2 linked regions of the Dyadobacter pollutisoli genome follow. Each later gene encodes a partner of the first gene's protein in a complex. Links are inferred from orthologs where the notes say so. Each region holds a gene or a part of one and is shown in the gene's direction. Other genes may lie near its edges. The genes, in order: ON006_RS01885 and accD.

Region 1 (3,323 bases):
ATCTTCACCAAAAGCGCCTGAATGCCCGCAACGGAGCGTCTTCCAAGAAACGTGGTAAGAAAAAGAAGGATGTGCCGATGGATTATTATGTTGAAAAACATGTGATCGAGGCATTGGATAACTTTGTGCCTGTCGCTTTCGGGCAACGTTACCGCATTGCTGACAATGTAACCATCACTTTTTACGCAGCCGGCCACTTACTGGGTGCCGCGCATATCGTGGTGGAAGTATACGAGGACGGGCAGAAGAAAAAGATCTGTTTCTCGGGCGATATTGGCCGCAGCAATTACCCGTTACTCACTGATCCTCAGGAAATTCCACAAGTTGATTACCTGATATGCGAGTCTACCTATGGTAACCGCGTGCATGAAGACCAGGGAACACCGGCAGAAGCACTGGCAGACGTGATCAAACGTACCTGCATTGACATTCCGGGCAGACTGATCATTCCTTCATTCAGTGTCGGCCGTACGCAGGCGTTGCTTTATACGCTGAATAAAATTTACCTGGATCGTGCATTTCCTTACCTGAAAGTGTTCTCGGACAGCCCATTGGCGCATAGTAGTACCAAGGTTTACCAGCGGCACGTGAGGCTCCTGAACAAGGAGGCACGAGCCTTTCAGGAAGACAATGATATGTTGTTTGATTTTGACAACCTGATCTATCTGGAAAGCTCTGATGCCAGCCGTGCCGTGTCGAACTATAATGAGCCCTGCATTATTATTTCCTCATCGGGAATGGTCCAGGGCGGGCGCGTAGAGCAGCACGTGGAGGCGAACATCGGGAACCCGTACGCGACGATCCTGATGATCGGATATGCTTCCGAGGGAACGCTGGGATGGAGGCTTTTAAATGGACAGGATACCATTTCAATCCGCGGAAAGCAGCTGCCGGTCTTGGCTAATATTGAAAAAATTGACGTATTTAGCGGCCACGGAGATCAGAACGATTTAATCAAATTTGTGAAAACACAAGATCCGGAAAAACTGAAACGCGTTTTTCTGGTACACGGAGAACAACAAAGCATGGCTGACTTTCAGCAAAAAATTGCAGATCATGGCTATAATTCCGTAGAAATACCTTTAAGAGGGCAAACCTATGAACTTTGATAGCCCCTTAGCCCACAAAAAAGAACCTAAATATGAGAACATACCTGGATTTCGAAAAACCTATGTCCGAGCTCGAACGTAAGCTCGAAGAAATGAAAACATTAGCAAAGGAAAATAATGTAGATGTTTCCGATGCCATTTCCTTACTGGAAAATAATATTACAGATCTTCGAAAAGAAATATTTGAAAATCTTACCCGCTGGCAGCGCGTGCAGCTCTCCCGGCACCCCGACCGTCCCTATACCCTCGACTACATTGAATTGATCTGTGATGAATTCATCGAATTGCACGGCGATCGACAGGTACGGGATGATCCGGCTGTTATTGGCGGATTGGCCAATGTCGGCGGACAGTCATTTATGCTGATCGGACAACAAAAAGGACGTAATACCAAGCAGAGACAACATCGGAATTTCGGTATGCCCAATCCCGAAGGTTACCGCAAGGCGCTACGCCTGATGAAACTGGCCGAAAAATTCAACAAACCTATTGTTACCCTGATCGACACGCCGGGCGCGTTCCCGGGCATGGAGGCAGAAGAGCGCGGACAAGGTGAAGCAATCGCCCGCAACCTGAAAGAAATGTTCATGCTGAAAGTACCTGTGATCTGTATCGTGATCGGCGAAGGAGCTTCCGGTGGTGCATTAGGTATCGCGATCGGTGACAGGGTATTGATGCTGGAAAATACCTGGTACTCGGTTATTTCTCCTGAAAACTGCTCGGCAATCCTTTGGAGAAGCTGGGATTTCAAAGAGCAGGCTGCCGAAGCGATGAAGATAACGGCCAAGGATATGAAGAAAAACAACCTCATTGACGGTATCATTGCCGAACCACTGGGCGGCGCCCATCTGGATCATAACTGGATGGCGGAAGAATTAAAAAAAACCATTTTAGAAAACATTACCGAGCTCTCTGCGATCAGCGAGCAGGACAGGATCGACCAGCGGATAGACAAGTTCTGTGCAATGGGTGTAGTTGTTGAATAAAAAAGGACAATGAAAAACGACAAAATAAAGAATATCATTTTTGACCTTGGCGATGTAATTCTCAACATTGATGTCCCCATTGCATCGAAATCTTTTGCGGCGCTCAGCGGCAAAGAACAAAGTGAAATCCTTTCGATTTTCAAAGAAAATGACCTTTTCAGGCAGTTTGAAACCGGTAAGCTTAATGAGGCCGGTTTCAGGAATTATGTAAGAGAGCTGCTTGGACTCTCCGACCTTTCCGACGAGGCCATCGATACAGCCTGGAACAGTCTCTTGCTGGACCTGCCGCCGGAAAGAGTGGAACTTCTTCAAAAATTGGCCGGGAATTACCGTTTATTTCTGTTGAGCAACACCAGCTCCATTCACATTACACAGGTCAACAAGATCCTGGAAGCTTCCACCGGAATCGAAAAACTGGACGATCTTTTTGAAATTGTGTTTCTTTCCTATGACATGGGCCTTATGAAGCCAGACGCGCAAATTTATCTGAATGTGCTGGAACAGGCCGGACTTAAAGCCGAAGAGACATTGTTCCTGGACGATAACCTGGACAATATCAACGCAGCTTCAAAATTAGGTATTGACACCATTCACGTTCAAAAGCCGTTAACCATTCTGGAATATCTCAAAGACTATGCAGTCTAGCACACGTACTTACATCATTCAGGCCGTCCTTTTTATTGTCACAGTGATCACCACTACAATGGCTGGCGCGGAATGGATGTACGGTAATATTTTTTCGTTTGTTTACGACTTCATTTATTTCCTGATGGGTTCCAATGCCGACAAGGCTGAGATCCCGGAAGCTGCCAAAGCATTGAGCTGGCCACAGTTCGTGCAGGGTTTTCACTTTTCCATTCCGTTTCTGCTGATATTGACGATCCATGAATTTGGTCATTATTTCGTCGCCAAGATCCATCAGGTAAAGGTGACGCTACCCTACTACATTCCATTGTGGTTCGGAATTTCCAATAGCATCGGGACTATGGGCGCTTTTATCAGGATCAAATCCATTGTTCGCTCCCGCCTGATATTCTTTGACATTGGCATTGCAGGGCCGCTTGCCGGTTTTATTGCAGCATTGGTGGTTCTTTGGTACGGTTTCACACATTTGCCCCCGCCTGATCACATATTCAGCATCCATCCCGAATATGCGCGTTACGGGCTGAGTTATCCGCAATTTGTTTACGAGAATGCATCGGGTAACATTGCTTTGGGCGACAACATT
Region 2 (3,251 bases), 5.3 Mb from region 1 along the record:
AAGACATTGTTTCACCAGGCTTCCAATCGTTGCAAGGTTCGATCACCGACATGGTGGAAAGTAGCGACTGGTCTAATGAGGAAACAGAAAAGCTTGAACTCATGGTCCAGTCATTTAAAGACGGGCTTGTAAAATATGCCGATCTCGAAGGTCCGGCGTTCCGTCGCAACAGGGTAGAGCTCTGGAAAAGACCAGGAATTCCGGCCAGCGAAATGGAACAACATTGGTTGAAATGAAAAGAAAGAGGAGCAAGCCGCTCCTCTTTTTTGGTTAAAAGTGAATAATCTGCCCGGCCTGAATCTCCAATAGTTCTTTGTATAAAGCATTGGAAATCACTTTGTCATTATAATGGGATTTGATCTGTGCCAACTTTACCCTAAGTGCCAATGTATTCATTCCCAGGTAACTGAATACATCATTTAAATGACTTAATGCAATGGCGGCACCCTGCATATTGGAGGATAGTCCGACCAGGGCCGCTTTTTTATTAGCGAAACTGTTGGGATAAGGCAGGCCGTCGATAAATGCTTTCAATACACCCGGATAAGAACCATTGTATTCCGGAACTACAAAAACGAATTTGTCTGTTTTTTCAAGCAATGATTTCAGATCATTAAAAGCTTCATTTTTGCCGCTGTTCTCATACAAGGCGGAAACCGTGAAATCATGCGGCAGATTAACCAGGTCCAGAATAATGCTGGATGCATTCAACTGAGCTAGTATATCCTGATAGTATTCGGCAATTTTCCGTGACATTGAATTGGGCCTGTTGGTTCCAACTATTATCACGATCGGAGAAGATGTTGTTGTCATTTGTGAGCAATCAATGAGTCCCGGATTGTCAATTGTACCGGTTCGGTATTAAGCTGTTTATGTAACAAATTATGATCAGAATTGTTCATGCAAAGGGACGAGGCGCAGCCAAAACTAGTGATCAATAAAATACGATACCAGGCCTGATTTCAGGATAGATAACAATTATTGTTATATTTGAGCCCAATATTCATCATGAAAATGCGATAAGTTGCTGATATACAGTAATTTATTTAGATATTAACCCACATACAGATATGTCCTGGTTTATTCGGAAAGAAAAAGGTATCAATACGCCCACCGAAATGAAGCGTGAGGCTCCGGACGGATTATGGTATCAATGTCCAAATTGTAAAAAAATTACCCCTACCAGAGAACATAAGCAGAACGCTTTTACCTGTCCGCATTGCAATTACCATGAGAAGGTAGGATCGGATGTGTATTTCAATCTTTTATTTGACGACAACGAATTCACAGAACTTGATGCCAACCTGACTTCCGGCGACCCGTTACATTTTGTGGATACTAAGGCTTATCCGGACAGGATTAAGTCTACTATGAAAAAGACGGGTTTGAAGGATGCTGTTCGTACCGGTTACGGCAAAATGAATGAAGTGGACATTGTGATTGCCTGTATGGATTTCAATTTCATTGGCGGTTCCATGGGTTCAGTAGTTGGTGAAAAAATAGCACGTGCGATCACGTATGCGCTCGATCATAAAATCCCGTTCCTGATGATTTCGAAATCGGGTGGTGCGCGGATGATGGAGGCAGGTTTTTCATTGATGCAAATGGCCAAGACATCAGCTCGCCTTGCACAACTTTCGGAAGCAAAAATTCCATATATCTCACTTTTGACTGACCCTACCACTGGCGGTGTTACTGCGTCTTATGCTATGCTTGGCGATTTCAATATCTCGGAGCCAGAAGCATTGATAGGATTTGCAGGCCCACGGGTAATCCGGGAAACGATTGGTAAGGACCTTCCCAAAGGATTCCAGAGTGCAGAATTTGTTCTGGAACACGGATTCCTTGACTTCATTGTGGACAGAAAAGATTTGAAGGATAAATTAACCAGTCTTCTCTCTATGCTTCGTTGATATGCGTTTGGTATCCCATCCGGTCCTGTGTAATTACTATGTAACATACCGTTGCAATGCGTCATGCAGTTTCTGTGATATCTGGGAAAAACCTTCGCCATACATTACCGTTGAAAATCTAAGAGAAAATTTAAGGGATTTAAAGCAGCTCGGGGTTAAAGTAATTGACTTCACCGGAGGCGAGCCGTTGTTGCACCGACAACTGGATTTGCTGTTGAAGGAAGCCAAAGCCCATGGCATGATCACCACCGTGACCAGCAATGGGCTGCTTTATCCCAAGCAAGCGGAGAAGCTTCGCGGCCTGATTGATATGCTGCATTTCTCGCTGGATTCGCCGGATCGGGATGAGCATGATAAATCGAGAGGGGTCAAATGCTTCGACAAGGTGATGGAGTCTATTGAAATCGCCAAATCTTTTGGCGAGCGGCCTGACATTATTTTCACTGTTTTTGAAGACAATGTCAGCAAGATCCGTCAGTTATGGGAAGAGGTTTGCTTGCCGAATAATTTGGTACTGATACTCAATCCTGTTTTTGAATATAACAATGTAGGCTCCAATCTTTCGAAGGAAGCATTGAATGAGTTGCTTTGGTGGGGTAAGCAGAAGAATGTGTATCTCAATGAGGCATTCATCCAGCTCAGGATCGACGGAGGTAATCATGTAGACGATCCTGTTTGCAAAGCCGCCAGTACGACCATTGTTATTTCTCCTGAAAACAAGCTCGTTTTACCTTGCTATCATTTAGGATTGAAGGATTTTCCAATCGATGGAAAACTTTTCGATCTATATCATTCCGATGAGGTTCAGAAACTGGTCGCATTGGAAGGGCGCCTTCCTGCATGCGAGAGCTGTGCGATCAATTGTTATATGCAGCCTTCATTTGCCGTCGAAATGAATAAGTACTGGTGGAAAGCACTTCCCAGTACGATCAAATACAATCGCATGAAAGGTACCTGGAAGCAAATGGTAAGGTTTTAAAACTTACCGGCAAACGTCTTTTCTACGCGTATCAATAATGGAAGAAATTTTCCATTCGTTTTTGATTTGGATTAATGTAAAAACATTGACCCCACAATGTGAAAACTTATCTGTCAAAAAGAATTTGTAAGGGGCCCAGACAATTGCCATAGGCCCATCTACTGAAATCTTCACGTCGTATATTTGTTCATTCCATACTTCTGAATGAGGTTTGCCAACTGCTTTTACAAACCCATCTATCGAAACTTTTTTTAATGCAACAGAGTCCTTGGGATTTTCCGGGACCGACATCATAGTGCTTCCGTAGGTAAAGACACTTCGTACTTTCGAAGAATCTCCTGCACGCATTCCGTCGAAAA

Evidence for each region.
Region 2: the proteins of ON006_RS01885 (region 1) and accD are in contact, whole or in part, in a solved structure (PDB 8UXZ), measured with the Escherichia coli proteins. The link is inferred for Dyadobacter pollutisoli from one-to-one orthologs.

The regions. Positions count from the first base shown.
Region 1 is NZ_CP112998.1:425,195-428,517, reverse strand. Bases 130-3,118 are described here. They hold ON006_RS01885 (acetyl-CoA carboxylase carboxyltransferase subunit alpha), read left to right. Parts: upstream 130-1,141; coding sequence 1,142-2,095; downstream 2,096-3,118. Other genes in these bases: ON006_RS01875 (site-2 protease family protein), read left to right, coding at 2,730-3,118; ON006_RS01880 (HAD family hydrolase), read left to right, coding at 2,105-2,740; ON006_RS01890 (MBL fold metallo-hydrolase RNA specificity domain-containing protein), read left to right, coding at 130-1,109. Also shown: more of ON006_RS01890, read left to right, coding at 1-129; more of ON006_RS01875, read left to right, coding at 3,119-3,323. UniProt on the Escherichia coli protein: Component of the acetyl coenzyme A carboxylase (ACC) complex. First, biotin carboxylase catalyzes the carboxylation of biotin on its carrier protein (BCCP) and then the CO(2) group is transferred by the carboxyltransferase to acetyl-CoA to form malonyl-CoA.
Region 2 is NZ_CP112998.1:5,702,776-5,706,026, reverse strand. What follows is about bases 75-2,991. They hold accD (acetyl-CoA carboxylase, carboxyltransferase subunit beta), read left to right. Parts: upstream 75-1,070; coding sequence 1,071-1,913; downstream 1,914-2,991. Other genes in these bases: ON006_RS23315 (nuclear transport factor 2 family protein), read right to left, coding at 2,896-2,991; ON006_RS23320 (radical SAM protein), read left to right, coding at 1,915-2,892; ON006_RS23330 (NADPH-dependent FMN reductase), read right to left, coding at 271-813; ftsZ (cell division protein FtsZ), read left to right, coding at 75-236. Outside these bases: more of ftsZ, read left to right, coding at 1-74; more of ON006_RS23315, read right to left, coding at 2,992-3,251.